DNA from 3 places in the Streptomyces sp. NPDC047028 genome. Region 2 is predicted to be linked to each of the others. Evidence: riboswitches for the same ligand, from Rfam matches in the RefSeq annotation. Region 2 holds a riboswitch; each other region holds the start of a gene.
The links. Region 2 has a riboswitch for cyclic di-AMP ahead of ABZ854_RS02805 (C40 family peptidase). Riboswitches for the same ligand answer to the same signal wherever they lie in the genome.

Region 1 (6,504 bases), on a different contig from region 2:
ACTCTTCCGATGTCCCCCGGCCCGTTCCCGTCGTGGCGGAGCCCTCGCATGTCCCCGGGGTGTCGGTGCGGCACACCCGGGCCAAGGGGGAGCCGCGGTTTCCGGACGGGCCGAAGGCGGATCCCGCGGGGTCGCACTTCGAGCGGCGGATCCGCAGTTTCCAGCCGCGGCGGAGCAGGGTCACGGCCGGCCAGGCCGACGCGCTGCAGCGGCTGTGGCCCCAGTGGGGGCTGGACATCGACGGGCAGCGGATCATCGACCTGGGGGAACTGTTCGGCGGCGTGAAGAGCGTCGTGCTGGAGATCGGGTTCGGGATGGGCGAGGCGACCGCCCAGATGGCCGCCGCCGACCCGGACACCGGCATCCTCGCGGTGGACGTGCACACCCCGGGCCAGGGCAACCTGCTCAACCTCGCCGACCGCAACGGACTGGGCAACGTCCGCGTCGGCAACGGCGACGCGATCATCCTGCTCCGAGAGATGCTCACCCCCGACGCGCTCGACGGCCTCCGCGTCTACTTCCCGGACCCCTGGCCGAAGAAGCGGCACCACAAGCGACGGCTGATCCAGCCCGAGTTCCTGTCGCTGGCCGCCACCCGGCTGAAGCCCGGCGCGATCGTGCACTGCGCGACGGACTGGGAGCCGTACGCCGAGCAGATGCTCGAGGTCCTGGACGCGCACCCGGACTTCGAGAACACCCAGCCGGACGGCGGTTTCGCGCCGCGCCCCGAGTTCCGGCCGCTGACCCGTTTCGAGGGCCAGGGACTGGACAAGGGACATGTGGTGCGTGATCTGCTGTTCCGCCGCGTACCCCACCGGTCACCGCGGGACGGGCAGCCGGAAGCGCAGTGACAACAGCCCCTCGTTGTCGTCACCGTTAGGGTCGATGCCGTGCCGCCCACCAGTGCCCCGTACCCGATACCTCCCACCGGAGCCGGCGCCGGCGCCGGACCCGGCGACGCCGCCCTCCGGCACCCGCACTGGTGGCAGCGCGGCTGGGTGCGGTACGGCGCACTGATCACGCTGCTGGCGCTGTCCGGGCTGGTCATCCTGGCGCTCGTGCGGAGGCAGACCGGCACGGAGGGCTTCCTGGTCGGACTGGGGCTGGCCGTGCTGCCCGTGCCCTGGCTGACGGCCGCGTTCCGCTGGCTGGACCGGGTCGAACCGTGCCCCTGGCGCAACCTGGTCTTCGCCTTCGCGTGGGGCGCGTGCGCGGCCGCGCTGATCGCGATCGTCGCCAACAGCTTCGCCACGCACTGGATAGCCACCTCCACGGCGGACCCGGCCGGCGCCGACACCCTCGGCGCGACGGTGATAGCGCCGATCGTCGAGGAGTCCGTGAAGGCGGCGGCCGTCCTGCTGCTCTTCCTGTTCCGCAGACGGGACTTCACGGGGATCGTCGACGGCGTGGTGACAGCCGGGATCACCGCCACCGGCTTCGCGTTCACCGAGAACATCCTCTACCTGGGCACGGCCTTCGGCACCGACCAGCTCACCGGCGGCCGCGGTATCGCCTCCGTCACCGCCGCCACCTTCTTCGTGCGCATCGTGATGTCACCGTTCGCCCACCCCCTGTTCACCGTCCTGACCGGCATCGGCTTCGGCGCCGGCGCGCTCGCGGGGGACGGACAGCGCGCCCGGCGCGTGCTGCTGCCGCTCGGCGGCCTGCTGCTCGCGATGGGCATGCACGCCTTCTGGAACGGCTCCTCGACCTTCGGCGCTTACGGCTTCTTCGCCGTCTACGGCCTGTTCATGGTGCCCGCGTTCGGCCTGCTGACCTGGCTCGCGATCTGGACCCGGCAGCGGGAGCTGCGCACCGTGCGCGAGGAGCTGCCGGCGTATGTGTTCGCGGGGTGGCTTGGCCCGGCCGAGCCGTACGTCCTCGGGTCGATGCGGGCGCGGCGGATGGCCCGCGAGTACGCCCGGCACCACTTCGGCGGCCGGCCCGCCGGACGGACGGTCGCGCGGTACGAGGCCTGCGCCACTTCGCTGGCGTTCCTGCGGCACCGGGCGCGGCTGGGCAGGGCGCCGGCCGACTTCGCCGTACGCGAGCGGGAGCTGTTGTCCGAGCTGTGGGCGCTGAGGGACGTGGCCTGGCCGGCGCTGGAGTACGCGACCCGCGCGTCCGCCCCGGCGCCGGCGCCCTACTGGCCCGGCTACGGCTACGGCCACGGCCACCTCCCTGGCCAGGGCTACGGCCAGGACTACTACGGCTGTCCGGCCGTGCCCTATCCCGCGCACAACCCGTACCGGACGTAGGCCCCAGCACACTTGGCCCCGCCGCACGGAACCCCGGCGGGGACCCTCAGGGGTTGAGGCCCTTGCTCCGCAGCCAGGTCATCGGGTCGATGGCGGTGGCCTGGCCGTTCGGGTGGACCTCCACGTGGACGTGCGGGCCGGTGACGTTGCCCGTGGCGCCGACGCGGCCGATGACCTGGCCGGTGCTGACCTTCTGGCCGACCGTGACGTTGATCGAGGACTGGTGGCAGAACCACAGCTCGGTGCCGTCGTCCAGGGTGAGGATCGTGCGGTAGCCGTAGGCACCGGCCCAGCCGGCCCCGGTGATCTTGCCGCTGTGGATGGCGTGGATGAGGGTGCCGGTGGGGGCGGCGAAGTCGAGGCCGGTGTGGTACCCGGAGGACCACATCGAGCCGGGCTGGCCGAAGGTCCCGGTGATCGTGTACGACGTCGTCGGCAGCGTGTACTGCTTGGCCAGCTTGGCCAGGCGCTCCGCCTCGGCCTTCTTGGCGGCGGCGGCCTCGGCGTCCTTCTTGGCGTCGGCGGCCTGGGTGGCGGCCGCCTTCTCCGCCTTGGCGGCCGCGTCGTCGGCCTGCTTCTCGGCCGCGGCGACGGCGGCCACGGTGGCCTTGGTGTCGACCTGGCTCTGCTGCCGGTCCGCCTGGGCCATGATCCGGTTGCGCAGCGCCTCGCCGGCGTCGGAGCCGCCCTGGTCGGTGGCGGAGGCGGTGCCGATGTGGGCCAGCGAGGCCGTGGTGGACGAGGGGCCGTCGGAGGAGTCGTCGAATAGGTGGCCGATGGACGGCAGGTCCGGCATCGAGATCGACACCGGCGGCTTGCCGGTGTTGGCGCTGGCCATGCCGCCCGCGCCGACGGCGGCGATGACACCGACGCCGAGGACGGTGGAGCTGCGGGCGAGTCCGCCGCCGCGCTGCTTGGAGACGCGGTGCCGGCCGCGTACCGGGCGGATGGAGTCCTCGGTGGGATTCCACTCCTCCCAGGGGCCCTCGTCGGTGCGCTGGTCGCCGTAGCCGTAGGGCTCGCCGTCACGCTGGCTCGGCACGAACGGGGCTGTCGGGGCAGGCCGGTTGGACGCCACGCGGGCGTACTCCTTTCCTTCCTCCGCCTACCGGGTTAGCTGACGGGTTCGGAGCAGGAAGGTCTCCTACGCGCGTATACGTGTCGTGGACTCACAGAGAAGTCCACAGCGGTATCCGCGTGATTCACCCCAAGGTGGTGGTTCCCCGGTTCCCTCGCGGGATTCGGCGCGTGCGCACGGAGCCGCCTCTTGTGACGGCTGGGACGACCGCGCTGCGTTATCGAACGTTAATAGACCGGGGTGGCTGTTTCCAAGCCGTTCTGCTTGATCATTACCCTTTCTAGGGCGGACGTACAGGCCAAGAGGCGCGCAAATCGGGCGGGTTGACCGAAATTCAGGAGTCACAGAGGTTTTGATGGTGACTCAGATGTTATGCGGAGGGCTCCGGTCCGGTCACCATGGGTGAGGTGCGGGGCCGGCGCACCAAGGGACGGCAGAAAACACTCAGGGCCGGAATCCAAAAGGATTCCGGCCCTGAGCCTTCAGTAGCGGGGACAGGATTTGAACCTGCGACCTCTGGGTTATGAGCCCAGCGAGCTACCGAGCTGCTCCACCCCGCGTCGTTGAGACCACTGTACGCCATCCGCGGGGTGCGATGCACATCCGTTCCCGCCGGGCCGGTCGAGGCGCCCCGACACCGGCGGAAGCCGGGGGTGCCTCAGCCCAGCAGGTGCGCGTTCGGCGCCTTGGCCGCGGCCTCGTACTGGGGCAGGACGACCACGTCCGCTCCCCCGCCGGTCAGCACCCCCGTGCCGTCGGCCCCGGCCACGAAGGTGTCCGGCTCGCGCCAGGCGGTGACCACCCTGCGCACGCCCGCCCCGAGGATCAGCTCGGCGCACGGCGCTGGGCGCGAGGAGCGGCGGGCGCAGGGCTCCAGGCTGCTGTACACGGTGGCGCCGGGCAGCCGCGGGTCGGCGGGGCCGAGCTTGGCGAGGGCGGCCTCCTCGGCGTGCACCACCGGGTCGCCACCCTCCCGCGAGTGGCCGCGCGCCAGCTCCGTGCCGTCGGCGGCGACCACGACCGCGCCGACGCTGAAGGCCGTCTCCGAGGGCGGGCAGAGCGCGGCCAGCTCGCAGGCGGTGCGCAGCCAGTGGCGGTCGGCCGGGGAAGCCAGCGGACCCGTGCCGGGGGCGGTGGGCTCGTACCGCGTGAGGACGACGTCCTCGATCCGGCGGGTCTCGGTGAGGCGGAGCCGGCCCGCCTGGTACGCGCCCGGACCGAACAGGCGCGGGGCCGCCGGGTCGCCGACCAGGACCGGGGCGAGGACCAGCTGGAGTTCGTCGGCGAGGTCCTGCTGGAGGAGCTGCGTGTGGACGGTGCCGCCGCCCTCGACCATCAGCCGCCGTACGCCCCTGACGTCGTGCAGGTGCTCCAGCAGCGCGCGCCAGTCGAGGGCCGGGCCGAGGGCGACGACGTCGGCGCTGCGGCCGAGGGCGCGGGCGGCCCGTTCGGCGCCCCGGTCGGTCGTGTAGACGATCTTCTCCCCGCCGGTGTGCCAGAAGTTCGCGGCCGGGTCGAGGTCGCCCGTGGCGGTGACGGTGACCTTGAGCGGATACTCCGGCTTCCCCCCGGCGAGGCGGGCCGTGCGGCGCTCGGCGGAGTTGACGAGGAGGCGCGGGTTGTCGGCGCGGATGGTGCCGGCGCCGATCAGAATGGCGTCCACGGAGGCACGCACCTCGTCGACCCGGTCGAAGTCGGCGGGGCTGGAGAGCAGCAGCCGGTCGGGGCCGGTGTCGTCCAGGCAGCCGTCGAGCGAGACGGCTGCGGACAGCAGGACGTACGGGTACGGCATCGGCGCGCTCTCCCTGGCCTTTGGACTGCGGGGTTTGGTTCAAGTTTGAAACAACTTACACTGGCGGCATGACGACCCGCTGGCTCACCCCCGAGGAGCAGCGCGCGTGGCGCGCCTACATCGCCGCCTCCCAGTTGCTGGAGGACGCGATCGACCGGCAGCTCCAGCAGGAGGCCGGCATGCCCCACCTGTTCTACTCCGTGCTGGCCAACCTGTCCGACGCGCCCGACCGGCGGCTGCGGATGACGGACCTCGCGGAGACCCTGAAGATCACCCGCAGCAGGCTGACGTACGCGGTGACCCGGCTGGAGCGCGACGGGCTCGTACGCCGGGAGGACTGCCGGTGGGACAAGCGCAGCAGCATCGCGGTGCTGACGGAGGCGGGCACGGCCGTCCTGGAGCGTACGGCGCCCGGGCACGTGGCCACGGTCCGCGCGACCCTCTTCGACCGGCTCACTCCGGAGCAGGTGGGGCAGCTGGAGGAGATCTGCACCGGGGTCGTACGGGGGCTGCAGGGCGAGGAGACGGGGAGCGCGGCGGAGGACGTGCCGTGGCGACGGCGGTCGGCACCCTGCTCGGGCACGGGCCCGGGGACGGGCTCAGGGACGAGCACGCCCGCCGGCTCCTCGCCGGACGAGCTTTCCTGACGCGCGCCGACCGGCACCACGGACGCCGCCGAAAAGCCCGTTGCTTTAAGTTTTAAGCATGGGGTAGGGTCCACGATCACGACCGCTTGCTTCAAATCTGAAGCACACGGCCCGGAGATCGCCACGGACCCGGAGGCCCGCATGCCCACCACCCCTGTCGCCACGCCGCGCGCCCGCGTCCGGGTCCCGCTGCGCTTCCACGACGGCTACGGCGTCGACGCCGAACTCGTCACCTTCCACGGCCTGACCGACGGCGCCGAGCACGTCGCCGTGGTCCTGGGCGACCCCGCGCCCGACACCGTCCCGCTGGTCCGTCTGCACTCCGAGTGCCTCACCGGGGACGTCTTCGGCTCGGCCCGCTGCGACTGCGGACCCCAGCTGCGGGAGGCGGTCGAACGCATCGCCGGCCGCGGCGGTGTTCTGCTGTACCTCCGTCAGGAGGGGCGCGGCATCGGCCTCTACAACAAGCTCGACGCCTACGCCCTCCAGGACCAGGGTCTCGACACCTACGAGGCCAACGCCGCCCTCGGTCTCCCGGAGGACGCCCGCGACTACACGGCGGCCGCGCAGATGCTGGCCGCGCTGGGCATCGGCGAGCTGGACCTGCTCTCCAACAACCCGGACAAGGCGGGACAGTTGCGGTCGCTGGGAGTGGTGGTCCGGGACCGGGTGCCGACCGGGGTGTTCACCACGGCGCACAACGTCCGGTACCTGCGGGCGAAGGTGCTC
Region 2 (6,504 bases):
GGCCCGGCCGCGAGGAGGGGTACACGCATGTCCCGAACGTCCGCCCGCCATGTCCTGCCCGAATTCACCGAGCGCACCGGCTCCGGGCACCGAACCCTCGACCCGTACTCGAAGCTGTTCGACGACCGGATCGTCTTCCTCGGCACCCACCTCGACGACACGGCCGCCAACGATGTGACGGCACAGTTCATGCAGCTCGAACACGCCGCCCCGGACCGGGACATCTCGCTGTACCTCAACTGCCCGGGCGGCTCGCACAGCGCGATGACAGCCGTCTACGACACGATGCGGTACGTCAGTTGCGACGTGGCCACCTACTGCCTGGGGCAGGCCGCCTCGGCCGCGGCGGTGCTGCTCGCGGCGGGGACGCCGGGGAAGCGGTTCACTCTGCCGGGCGCGCGCATCGTGCTCGAACAGCCCTCCCTGTCCGAGCCGGTGACGGGCATGCCGAGCGATCTGGCCATCCAGGCACAGGAGTTGGCCCGGGTCCGCGCGCTGATGGAGGAACTGCTCGTCCGGCACACCGGGCGCGACGCGGAGCGGGTCCGCGACGATCTGGAACGGGTGCTCGTGCTGGACGCCCCGGCAGCCGTGGAGTACGGCCTGGTGGACGGCGTCGTACCGCGGCGCGGGGCCGCGCCGACTGTCCCGGGCGCTCCGGGCGCGAGGTGAGCCGCCGGTGCTGCCCGAGGAACTTCCGCCCCTGCCCGCGCTGACGCGCGCGGAGGGTGAGCTGGTCGACCGGTACCTGGACGTCGTCGACCTGCTGGGCCGCGTCAATCCGGCCCGGGACGCCGACACCTACCGCGCCCTGCGGGCCGCTCAGGCCCTGGTGCGCAAGGCGGAGGAGTTGCGGGACGCGCTCGCCCTGATGCACCGGCGCGGCGAGACGGAACTGCACGGGGAGACCCTGGCGCGGGCGATGCGCGTGCTGGACGGCGACCGGCGGACCGCACGGCTCGTCCTGCCGCCCGGCGGGCCGGGCTGACCGGCCCCGCCGGCCGATGCCGGGCCCGGCCGAATCCGTCCCCGGGCCCCGCTCGGCACGTCGTTCGGGCTGGAGTTGAAACGGCCCGAACGACGGACCCACGTCCGGCGTATTTTCAGCATTTTTACTGTCCTTTTCGAGGACCGGCCGGCTTGCGCGGCGCATTGGGCCGTACGGCGCAATCGAGGGTTTCGGGCCAGGTCCGGGTCCCCGTACGGCACCTGACGATGTCTCGAACACAGTGAAGTCCACCCGAACGGGCGAGTGGTGAGTAACGCCACAAAGGGGCGGTTCCGTTGGGATTTTCGGACACGTGTGAGTGAAGATCCCTGACTGACGACAAGCCCCCGCCACAGCGGCGGGGCGGTCCGGGCGGACGCCGAGTCCTGCCGCCGCCCGGATGACCGGTCGACAGGAGTGGATCGGCAGGAGTGGAGGACCCGAGCAAGACGGGTCGCCGGCACGGACGTTCGTCGCAGACGGGCGGATGTGCCGCGCGGCCCTTGGGGTGAAGTCGCGGGAACGCGACCGGGCAACTTCGCCAGCCCGAATCCGACAGGTCATCCTTCACAGGCGGCTGACGAAGGGTTGCGCATGACTGCGCTCAATCGTGTCCCGTCGCTGATGGCACGCGCCGGTACGGCCTCTGCCCTCACCCTCGCGGCCGTGGGCGGCACCATCGTGGCCCCGGGCCTGTCCGCCGACGCCTCGGCCGCCACCATGGCGACGAAGGCCCTCCGGGTCGCGGCGTCCAAGAAGGGCTCCCCGTACCAGTGGGGGGCCACCGGGCCGCGCAGGTTCGACTGCTCCGGGCTCACGCTGTACTCGTACAAGAAGGCGGGCAAGAAGCTGCCCCGCACGGCGGCACAGCAGTACAACCGGACCCACCACATCTCGGCCGGCCACCGAAAACCGGGCGACCTGGTGTTCTTCCACTATGGATCCAGCGTCTACCACGTCGGCATCTACGCCGGGAAGGGAAAGATCTGGCACGCACCGAGGACGGGGGATGTGGTGAAGCTGGAGAAACTCTGGACCAAGCACGTCTGGTACGGCCGGGTCGGCTGACCCGGCTCCATGACTTGAGCGGCGCGGCTCCGGACGGGGGCCGCGCCCCGTGCTCTCCCGCCGGCCCGACCTCAGGTCGGCCCGCCTCAGGTGCCTGCCGGGCCGCCCCAGGCTTCCTGCAGGCCCGCCCCAGGACGCCTTTCGGCCCGCCCTACGTTTCCTGCTGGCCGGCGGCCGGTACCGGTTCCGCCGGGGCCGTCCAGGGCAGTTCGATCAGCACCGTCTTGCCGCCCTCGCGCGTAGGCCGGACGCGGAGCCTGCCGCCGCACTCGGCGGTGAGCCAGCGGATGATGACCATGCCGCGGCCGTTGTCCTGCTGGACGGCCGCCGGAAGTCTCTTCGGGAAACGCGGGTGACTGTCCGTGACGCCGATGCGCAGGTCCTCGTCACGGTCCAGGGCGAGGTCCACCGTGAACGTGGGGGACTGCCCGAAGGTGTGCTGTACGGCGTTGGTGGCGAGTTCGGAGACGATGAGCCGCACGGTGTCAGCCGCGTCGGTGTCCGACGGCAGGCCCCACTCCGCGAGGGTGCCCAGCACGTAGGCGCGGGCCGCGGAGACCGAGGCGGGATCGCTCGGCAGAGTGACGGATGCTTCCAGGTGGTCTGCCATGGCGATGTCGTCCCTTTCCCCCGGGGCCGCGGTCCGACAAGGAGCGGCTGGTTCGAGTACGGTCCCGGACTGGTGCTTCCTCGTCAGACTGCCACCACCGGACCGGTCACGGGGAGCGATCCACCAAGATATGCATATATCTGTCGCTCGATGCGGTGAACTCTGCGACGGCAGAGCGTATTTGGGCGGCCCGTAAGGAGTAATGGCGAGTGAGGAGGAGCCCATGCAGAACGGTCCCGCGGTGCGGCGCCGCAAACTGGGCGCCGAACTGCGCGCGCTGCGCACCGGAGCGGGGCTCACCAGTGGCGACGCGGCCCGCCTGGTGGGCTGGCACCAGTCGAAGGTGAGCCGTATCGAGACCGGCGCCAGCGGGGTGAAACCGGCCGATGTGCGGTTACTCCTCGACACCTACGGGGTCGACGACGGGCAACTGCGCGAGTTGCTGCTGGGGTTGGCGGGGTCGGAGCACGCGAGCGCCCGGCACCGCTGGTGGCACGCCTACCGGGGGATCCTGCCGCCGGCCTACCGGGACTTCATCAGCCTGGAATCGCAGGCGAGCGGCATGCGCACCCTGGAGACCACGGTGGTGCCGGGGCTGCTGCAGACGCCCGAGTACGCACGCGCTGTGACCCGGTCCGCGGTGGAGGGCCTCGACGAGGAGCGGCTGGACGCGCTGGTGGAGGTGCGCCTGGCCCGGCAGGACGTGCTGCGCTCGGATCCCCCGCTGCGGCTGAGCGCGGTGCTGGACGAGGCGGTGCTCCGGCGCGAGGTGGGCGGACCGGAGGTGATGGCCCGTCAGCTCAGACGGCTGGCGGAGGCGGCGCGGCTGCCCCAAGTCAGGCTCCAGGTACTGCCGTTCGCGACCGGGGCGCACGTCGGCCTCACCGGCCCTTTCGTTATCTTCTCCTTTCCGAGCACTTCTGATCTGGACGTGGTTGTTCTGGACCAGTTGACGAGTAGCCTCTATCTGGAACGGAAAGAAGACCTCCAGGCGTACGCGGAGGCCTTCAACACCCTTCGGATCCACGCCCTTTCACCCGAGGACTCGGTGGACTACATCACCGCGATAGGTGACGGCGCGTAGAGGAGGCACCATGACCGCACTGCCTCGGAACGTCCCTTCCAGCACCGATCTGCCCGGCGTGCGATGGCTGCGCAGCAGCTACAGCACGGGCGCGAACAACTGCGTGGAGACGGCCCGGCCGCACTCCGGCCGCGGGGCCGGGCTGCTCGCCGTGCGCGACTCCAAGCGCCCGACCGGACCCGCGCTGCTCTTCTCCCCGGAGAGCTGGGCGGGCTTCCTGACCACGCTCCACTGACCGACCCCTACGAAACCCCGTCGGCACTCGTGCGACGCCCGGCCGTGTCACGCCGACTCATGGTCGAGTCTCGCCGATCACTCGTACAGCGCGTTCGATCTCGGCCCCGGACAGGTCCGCTCGGGCGGTCAGCCTGAGCCGTGAGATGCCGTCGGGCACGGAGGGAGGACGGAAACAGCCCACGGCCAGCCCGGCCGTACGGCAGTCCGCCGCCCAGCGCACGGCCTGCTCCGGGGACGGGGCCCGCACGGAGACCACCGCGGCGTCCGGACGCACCGCCTCCAGACCCGCGGCGGTCAGCCGTGCGTGCAGCTCCGCGGCGACCTCGCGGGCCCGCGCGGCCCGCTCCGGCTCGCGGCGCAGCAGCCGCAGCGCCGCCAGGGCGGCGCCGGCCGCCGCCGGGGCGAGTCCGGTGTCGAAGATGAAGGTACGGGCGGCGTTGACCAGGTGGTCGATCACCCGGGCCGGACCGAGCACCACGCCGCCCTGGCTGCCCAGCGACTTGGACAGGGTGGCCGTGACGACCACGTCGTCCGCGCCCGCGAGCCCGGCCGCCTGCGGCGCGCCCCGGCCGCCGTCGCCCAGCACGCCGAGTCCATGGGCGTCGTCGACGACCAGGCCGGCGCCGTACTCCCGGCACGCGTCGGCCAGCGCGGCCAGCGGCGCCTGGTCGCCGTCCACCGAGAACACCGTGTCGGATACGGCGATCGCCGCGCCGTCGTGCGTGCCCAGCGCCTTGCGCACGGCCTCGGGGTCGGCGTGGCCGACCACCTGGGTGGTGCCCCGGGCGAGCCGGCAGCCGTCGATGAGCGAGGCGTGGTTGCCCGCGTCGGAGACGATCAGCGAGCCGTGCGGGCCGAGCGCGGTGACCGCGGCCAGGTTGGCCGCGTAACCGGAGGAGAAGACCAGCGCCGCCTCGAACCCGCAGAAGTCCGCCAGCTCGCGCTCGAGCTCGGCGTGCAGCTCGGTGGTGCCGGTGACCAGCCGGGAGCCGGTGGAGCCGCCGCCCCAGGTCCGGGCGGCCGCTGCCGCCCCGTCGGCGACCTCGGGGTGGTGGGCGAGGCCCAGGTAGTCGTTGCTCGCCAGGTCCAGCAGCGGCGAGTCGGCGGGGCGCGGGCGCAGGGTCCGTACGAGACCGGCCCGGCGCCGCGCCTGTGCCTGCTCGTCGATCCAGCCGAACGCCATGGGTCCTCCGGGGCTTTTGTAGGTAGCGGACAGACACTAGCGGCACGGGCAGGCACCCAGGGTGTGGCAATACCCACACGTCGAAGCGTCTCTGTTGTGCAAACTCTCCTTGGCCCGAAGCGGTCCCGTAGGACAGGATCAACTTTCATGGACCTGCTGAACACGCTGGTGGACAAGGGGCTTCGGCGCGAGCTGCCGACCCGCGAGGAAGCGCTCGCCGTACTCGCCACCTCCGACGACGATCTGCTCGATGTGGTGGCCGCGGCCGGCAAGGTACGCCGGCACTGGTTCGGCCGGCGCGTGAAACTCAACTACCTGGTCAACCTGAAGTCGGGGCTGTGCCCGGAGGACTGCTCCTACTGCTCCCAGCGGCTGGGCTCCAAGGCCGACATCCTGAAGTACACCTGGCTCAAGCCCGGCGAGGCCTCCGAGGCCGCCGCCGCGGGCCTGGCCGGCGGTGCCAAGCGGGTCTGCCTGGTGGCCAGCGGGCGCGGTCCCACGGACCGTGACGTGGACCGGGTCTCCGAGACCATCAAGACCATCAAGGAGCAGAACGAGGGCGTCGAGGTGTGCGCCTGCCTCGGGCTGCTCTCCGACGGCCAGGCGGAGCGGCTCCGCGAGGCGGGCGCGGACGCCTACAACCACAACCTCAACACGTCCGAGGGGACGTACGGGGACATCACGACCACGCACACGTACGCCGACCGGGTGGACACGGTGCAGAAGGCGCACGGCGCCGGTCTGTCCGCCTGCTCGGGTCTGATCGCGGGCATGGGCGAGAGCGACGAGGACCTGGTGAACGTGGTCTTCTCGCTGCGCGAGCTGGACCCGGACTCGGTGCCGGTGAACTTCCTCATCCCGTTCGAGGGCACCCCGCTGGGCAAGGAGTGGAACCTCACCCCGCAGCGCTGCCTGCGCATCCTGGCGATGGTCCGGTTCGTCTGCCCGGACGTCGAGGTGCGGATCGCGGGCGGCCGTGAGGTCCACCTGCGCACGATGCAGCCGCTGGCCCTGAACCTGGCGAACTCGATCTTCCTCGGTGACTACCTGACCAGCGAGGGCCAGGCGGGCAAGGCCGACCTGGAGATGATCGCGGACGCCGGGTTCGAGGTGGAGGGCACCGGGGAGATCACGCTGCCCGAGCACCGGGTGACGGCGGGCGGCGGAGGCTGCGGGTCGCACGCGGAGCCCGGGTGCGGGTCGCACGCGGAGGCCGGCTGCGGGTCCGTCTGCGGTTCGCACGAGGGGCAGGACGTGTGCGGTGCGGCGGCGGAGTCCGCGCCGGGCACGGAGTCGGCGGCGGCCGTGAACGAGCCGCGCACCGACCTGGTCGC
Region 3 (6,504 bases), on a different contig from region 2:
TCGGGCGTGGACGTCGTACGGGCGCAGCACCTGCACCTGACCGGCCGACCCGTTCCGGAGGGGGAGCAGCGGGCCGGCCACCGCTATGTCGTGGAGAACATCGACCTGCCCGCCCTGCTCGCCTACCGCCGCAGCGGCTATACGACGCCGCACGCGCCGGCGCGTGCGAGCGGGACGGAGCTGGCCTGGTTCGCGGGTGACGATCCGCTGCCGTTCCTCACGATGCTCGCCCGCTTCGTGCGTCCGGGCGCGAAGCACCTCTACCAGCTGTGGCGGACCAACCGCCGCGGCGGCCACACCACAGCGAAGTAGGCACGTCACAGGCACCACCGCGAAGTAGGCAAGGCCACGAAGGTGGCGCACCGCGTTCCTGGGGAGGGACTTCGTGATCCGACCGGTTGCAGTCATCGGGGCCGGGCCGTTCGGCCTGTCCACCGCCGCCCACCTGAGGGCGCGCGGCATCCCCGTCCGCGTCTTCGGCGACACCATGGTCAGCTGGCGCGCCCATATGCCCGAGGGCATGCTCCTGAAGTCGACCCCGGTCGCCTCCAGCTTCGACTGCCCGCAGCCCGGCCACACCCTGGGCGACTACTGTGACGCCGCCGGCATCCGACGCCTGGTGACCGACGAGGACATCATCCCGGCGGACACGTTCATCGGCTACGGCGAGTGGTTCCAGGAGAAGCTGGTGCCCGGCCTGGAGCGGGTGCGGGTCGTCTCCGTGGACCGGGACAAGAGCGGCGCCTTCGAACTGAAACTGGACTCGGGGGAGTTGTTCACCGCCCGCGCGGTGGTGGTCGCCACCGGCCTGTCGGGGCTGGAACACCTGCCGGCGGAGCTGGCGGGGGCCGCGCCCGACGGGCCCGCCCCGACCGCCCCGCTCTCCCACAGCTCCCAGCACCACGACCTGAGCCGCTTCGCCGGCAAGGACCTGATCGTCATCGGCGCCGGTCAGTCCGCGCTGGAGACGGCGGCGCTGGCGGCGGAGGCGGGGGCCCGGGTGCGGGTGGTGGCGCGCGGACGCGGCCGGGTCGCCTTCGGGGCGCCGCCGTGGAACCAGCCGAGGCTCCGCCCCGAGTCGCCGTTCGGCCGCGCGTGGTCCCTGTGGGCACTCAGCTACTACGCCGACCCCTACCGTTTCCTCCCGGAGCAGACCCGGCACTATCTGGTCCGCCGGGTCCTCGGCCCGCTCGGCGCCTGGTGGCTGCGCGAGCGCTTCGAGGGCACCGTGCACGTCACGGACGTAGCCCGGGTGGCGGGCGCGGAGGCGCCGGACGGCAGTCCCGTGCTCACCGTCCGCACGCACGGTGGCCGCAGCGAGCGGCTGACCGCCGACCACGTCATCGCGGCCACCGGTTACCGCGTGGACATCGCGGCGATGGACTTCCTCGGTCCCGAGCTCCGCACGCGGCTCGCGGTGAGCCGGGGCGCGCCCAGGCTCGGAGCCGGCTACGTCTCCTCCGTGCCCGGCCTGTACTTCACCGGCCTTCCGGCGGCGGCCTCGTTCGGGCCGGTGATGCGGTTCGTCTGCGGCACGGAGTTCGCCTCCCCACGGCTGACGAAACACCTGTCGGCGGCACACGGCTGAGGGCCGCCGCCGGACCGTCCCCGGCGAAAGGCCGCGGCGGAGCGCGCCCGGCGGACCGCCGCCGGAGGACGCCCCCCGTGGACCGTCGCCGAAGGACGCCCCCCCGTGGGCCGCCGCCGGGGGATGCGCCCCGCAACCCTTGCGCCGGTCCGTCGCAACTCCCGCCCCCCCGCGTCCCGCACGCCTCCGGTCCCGTGCGCGCCATCACGGGGCCCGTGGGCACCACTTGGGGGCAGCGGGCACACAACTGAGCGAAAAGACAGGGTGAGTGGGTGGGGCGCGATGTCCGTATTCTCTGATCATGGCCGCCTCCCCCGCATATTCACTCGTCGCCACCGACCTGGACGGAACGCTGCTGCGCGGTGACGACACCGTCTCCGAACGGTCGCGCGCCGCGCTCGCGCGGGTGGCGCGCGCCGGGGCACGGCACCTGGTGGTCACCGGCCGCCCGGCGCCCAGAGTGCGGCCGCTCCTCAAGGAGCTGGGCTGCACGGGGCTCGCGGTGTGCGGACAGGGCGCGCAGGTGTACGACGTCGGCGCCGGCCGTCTGCTGTGGTCGGTCCGCCTGGACCGGGAGCTGGCGGAGACCGCGCTCGGCAAGATCGAGGCCGAGGTGGGCCAGGTGTACGCGGCCGTCGACCAGGACGGCGTGGACGGGCTCACGCTGATCGAGCCGGGGTACCGGATGCCGCACCCCACGCTGCCGGCCGTGCGGGTCGGCCGGCGCGACGACCTGTGGCGCGCGCCGATCAGCAAGGTGCTGCTGCGCCACCACACCCTGTCGGACGACGAGTTGGCGACCATCGCGCGCGGTGTGGTCGATTCGCTGGCCACGGTCACCATGTCGGGCCCCGGGACCGTGGAGCTCCAGCCGCGCGGGGTCACCAAGGCGGCGGGTCTCGCGCTGGCCGCCGCTCACCTGGGCCTGGCGGCCGAGCGGGCGGTCGCCTTCGGGGACATGCCCAACGACATCCCGATGTTCGAGTGGGCCGGGCACGGTGTCGCCATGGCGAACGCCCATCCGGAGCTGAAGGCGGTCGCCGACGAGGTCACCTCGTCGAACGAGGACGACGGCATCGCCGTCGTCCTCGAAAGACTGTTCCCGAGCCTCTGACGAGTCCAGGCCTGGGATCGCCGGCCTCAGTACGCGCCGAACACGTTGTCGATGGAGCCGTAGCGCGCGGCCGCGTAGTTGCAGGCGGCGGTGATGTTCGCGACCGGGTCGTAGGGGTCGAAGGAGGTGCCGGGCACGTGGTAGGCGGTGAACGTCGGGTCGATCACCTGGAGCAGGCCCTTGGACGGGGTGCCGGCGACCGCGTTGGAGTCCCAGAGGTTGATGGCGGCGGGGTTGCCGGAGGACTCGCGCATCACGTTGCGGTAGATGCCGTCGTAGGTGCCCGGGATGTGCCGCTCGGCCATGATCGCCAGGGACTCGCGGATCCAGCCGTCGAGGTTGTTCGGGTAGCCGGCGAGGGTGGTGGAGGGCGTCGCGGAGGTGGCGGTGGCCGCGGAGGCGCTGGTGGCGCCGATGAGGGGAAGCGCGAGGACGGCGGCGCCGGTGCCGGCGACGGCGAGGGTGCGGACGAGGCGGCGGGTGCGGGGGCGGCGGTGCTGGGCGGCAGCAGACATGGGGATGTTCCTCTCCGTCGCCTGCGAGGTGAGCTGTCGGGTTCGGGCGGGGAGGTGCCCGGTCGCGCCGCGCGGACGGCGGCACGACTTCACCCCAAGCCGTTCCGGTACGACGACTGCCGTCCGGTCCGGCGACTTACCTGGGTCCCCCGCTCCTGCCACACGAAATGAGTTCGTCGATGGGTGGTGTCGGGCGGTGGCAGGATTCGGCGTCCGTCCGACGGCCGGGAACGTATGCGAGAGCACATGTCGGGAACAAGTACCGGATTCACACAACGCGTCAGTTGACCTTGGTCTGTACCGTTTCGAGTACTTGATCCTTTGCAGCCGCCAATCCTCAACTAGCCGGTGACGCAAGGGGGGATGTGGAGGAGGTGCGCCATGGGGCGGTACGGGGCTCGCGTGACCCAATTCACGAAATGGCAAATTATGCAAAATCAGACATGGGGGATTTGCTCGTCCCGGAATGCCGCCATCCGTGTCCGTGGTTCTCGGGGATGCGTGCTTTTGTGCAAATCTCGCGGAATCCGTTAAGTCGATAAATGTCCGTTTCTGTCATCCGATCGCGGGCCTGCCGGGAGTGGTCCGGTACGGCCCGGCCTGTAGCGGTGGGCGCTAGCGGTGATCGAAAGCTGACCGGATACGCTGACTTGAGTGATGGCAGCGACCTATCGACAAACCGTGTAATCGCCAGCAGACACCAGCAGACAGGAGACCCCTCGTGACCGTCGTCGGGCCGTTCGGGCTGAGCGTGCGGGACCAGGCTCTGGAAGCCGATGTCCAGGCCGGATTGGCGGCTGTCGAGGAAGGCTTGCTCGAGGCCACCAAGAGCGAGGTCCCGTTCATCACGGAGGCCGCGCAGCACCTCGTCCGGGCCGGCGGGAAGCGGTTCCGGCCGCTCCTGGTGATGCTCGCGGCACAGTTCGGCGACCCCTACGCACCCGGCGTCGTCCCGTCCGCCGTCGTCGTGGAGCTGACCCACCTGGCGACGCTGTACCACGACGACGTGATGGACGAGGCCGCCGTACGACGCGGTGTGGCCAGCGCCAACACCCGCTGGGGCAACTCCGTCGCCGTGCTGACCGGCGACTTCCTCTTCGCTCGCGCCTCCCAGATCCTCGCCGACCTCGGGCCGGAGGCGGTCCGGGTGCAGGCCCTCGCGTTCGAACGGCTGGTGACCGGGCAGATCCTGGAGACCGCCGGCCCCACGGACGGCCGCGACCACGTCGAGCACTACCTGGACGTGCTGGGCGGCAAGACCGGCTCGCTGGTGGCCGTCTCGTGCCGGTTCGGCGCGATGATGTCCGGCGCCGACGAGACGGTCGTCGACGTCCTCACCCAGTACGGCGAACGGCTCGGCGTCGCCTTCCAGCTCGCCGACGACGTCCTGGACATCGCCTCCGACTCCCACGAGTCCGGCAAGACCCCCGGCACCGACCTGCGCGAGGGCATCCCGACCCTGCCCGTGCTCCGGCTGCGCGAGCGGGCTGCCCGGCTCGGGCTGGCCGAGGACGTCGCGCTGTGCGCGCTGCTCGACTCCGACCTCAGCGACGACGCCCGGCACGCCGAGGCGCTCGCCGCGCTGCGCGCGCACCCCGCGCTGGAGCAGGCCCGCCGCGACACCGTCCGCTACGCGGAGGAGGCGCGCTCCGCGCTCGCGCCGCTGCCCGAGTGCGACTCCAAGGCCGCGCTGCTCGAACTGTGCGACGCCGTGGTGCACCGCGCGGGCTGAACGGCCGGACGCCTGAACGCCCGTCCGCCCCTTCGGCGTAGGCAGCCGCGGTCCCGCGGTACACGGTCCGCCGTGCACGGTCCCGCCGTGTCCGACCCGCACCCGCGGTGTCTCCCGTACGACCCCTACGGGTCGGGGGAGATGCCGCCCCGGCATGTCATACCGCAGTCGTACACGAGTTGGCTCCGAGGTCTGACGCTTCCTCACGGCCGATTTGGTGAGATGGAAACCACGGAAATCACCACTCCTCACCGATTCGGGTGAGAATGGCGGCTCAGGGGGACCAGCGTGACGACAGCCGCCGCCGACGACGGAGGTAGGGCACACATGGCACCGTACGAAACCGACGACGTGGCGGGCGCCGCGCACGACGAGGACCGGCCCTCGGCGCGCCGCAAGGCAGCACGGTACGCGGTCCCGGTCGCGGTGGTGGGGGTGGCGGCGATCACGATCGGGCTGGTCCCGGCGCTGGCCGCCTCGGGCGACCCCGACCTGCCGAAGATCACCGCCCAGCAGCTCATCGAGAAGATCGCGAAGTCGGACGTGCAGCAGCTGTCCGGCACCGTGAGGTTCAGCACCGACCTCGGACTGCCGAACCTGGGCGGCCTGGAGGGCGGCCTCGCGTCCGGCATGGCCAAGGGCGACGGGGACGGCTCGTCCGCCGACCCGCAGTCCAAACTGACCGAACTCGTCTCCGGTACGCACACCCTGCGCGTGGCCGAGAACGGCCCGGACAAGCAGAAGCTGTCCCTGCTGGAGAGCGGTTCCGAGTACAGCCTCATCCACGACGGCAAGGACGTCTGGGGCTACGACAGCAAGAGCAACGAGGTCTACCACTCCACCGCCGCCGACTCCGGAAAGCAGCACCGGGCGGAGCCGCCGGCCACGCCGAAGGACTTCGCCGACGAGGCCCTGAAGTCGGTCGACGACACCACGGCCGTCACCGTGGACGGCACCGAACGGGTCGCCGGGCGCGACGCCTACAAGCTGCTGATCACACCGAAGCAGTCCGGTACGACGGTCGGCGCGATCAGCATCGCGGTGGATGCGAAGACCGGCATGCCGCTGAAGTTCACGCTGACGCCGAAGAGCGGCGGCGCCGCCGTCCTCGACGCCGGCTTCACCCAGGTCTCCTTCTCCGCGCCGGGTGCCTCCACCTTCGACTTCACCCCGCCCAAGGGCGCGAAGGTCACCGAGGGGAAGCAGGAGCACAAGGCACCGCGGCACGAGGCCGGCAAGCCCGGCGGCGGGCTCGCCCAGGGCATGGAGGGCGCCAAGGTGCTCGGCAAGGGCTGGACCTCCATCGCCACCTTCGACACCGGCTCCAGGGGCGGCCTGCCGACCGGCTCCAAGGGCGGCGACCTGGGCGGCTTCCTCGGCTCGCTCGGTGACCAGGTCTCGGGCTCGTTCGGCAAGGGCACGGTGTTCTCCACCCGCCTGGTCAACGCCCTCATCACCGACGACGGCAAGGTGTACGCCGGCGCGGTCACCAAGGAGGCCCTGGTGAAGGCGGCCGACGAAGGGAAGTGACCCTTCCCGGGCACGACGAGTGGAG

Region 1: linked by a shared signal. The riboswitch ahead of ABZ854_RS16980 (M23 family metallopeptidase) and the one ahead of ABZ854_RS02805 (C40 family peptidase) in region 2 are both predicted to bind cyclic di-AMP.
Region 3: linked by a shared signal. The riboswitch ahead of ABZ854_RS00580 (transglycosylase SLT domain-containing protein) and the one ahead of ABZ854_RS02805 (C40 family peptidase) in region 2 are both predicted to bind cyclic di-AMP.

What each region holds. Positions count from the first base shown of each region.
Region 1 covers NZ_JBEYVS010000017.1:21,971-28,474, forward strand. The annotation lists gene trmB (tRNA (guanosine(46)-N7)-methyltransferase TrmB) at 1-851, shown strand, start outside; gene ABZ854_RS16975 (PrsW family intramembrane metalloprotease) at 918-2,258, shown strand; gene ABZ854_RS16980 (M23 family metallopeptidase) at 2,305-3,336, opposite strand; cyclic di-AMP (ydaO/yuaA leader) riboswitch at 3,344-3,515, opposite strand; tRNA gene ABZ854_RS16985 (tRNA-Met) at 3,823-3,896, opposite strand; gene ABZ854_RS16990 (dihydrofolate reductase family protein) at 3,995-5,128, opposite strand; gene ABZ854_RS16995 (MarR family transcriptional regulator) at 5,197-5,775, shown strand; gene ribA (GTP cyclohydrolase II) at 5,917-6,504, shown strand, end outside.
Region 2 covers NZ_JBEYVS010000002.1:141,627-148,130, reverse strand. The annotation lists gene ABZ854_RS02815 (ATP-dependent Clp protease proteolytic subunit) at 28-672, shown strand; gene ABZ854_RS02810 (hypothetical protein) at 680-988, shown strand; cyclic di-AMP (ydaO/yuaA leader) riboswitch at 1,356-1,579, shown strand; gene ABZ854_RS02805 (C40 family peptidase) at 1,583-2,056, shown strand; gene ABZ854_RS02800 (ATP-binding protein) at 2,208-2,666, opposite strand; gene ABZ854_RS02795 (helix-turn-helix transcriptional regulator) at 2,890-3,750, shown strand; gene ABZ854_RS02790 (DUF397 domain-containing protein) at 3,761-3,985, shown strand; gene ABZ854_RS02785 (8-amino-7-oxononanoate synthase) at 4,043-5,170, opposite strand; gene bioB (biotin synthase BioB) at 5,318-6,504, shown strand, end outside.
Region 3 covers NZ_JBEYVS010000001.1:114,750-121,253, forward strand. The annotation lists gene ABZ854_RS00565 (ATP-grasp domain-containing protein) at 1-312, shown strand, start outside; gene ABZ854_RS00570 (FAD-dependent oxidoreductase) at 386-1,588, shown strand; gene ABZ854_RS00575 (Cof-type HAD-IIB family hydrolase) at 1,890-2,702, shown strand; gene ABZ854_RS00580 (transglycosylase SLT domain-containing protein) at 2,729-3,217, opposite strand; cyclic di-AMP (ydaO/yuaA leader) riboswitch at 3,223-3,406, opposite strand; gene ABZ854_RS00585 (polyprenyl synthetase family protein) at 3,939-4,949, shown strand; gene ABZ854_RS00590 (sigma-E factor regulatory protein RseB domain-containing protein) at 5,277-6,479, shown strand.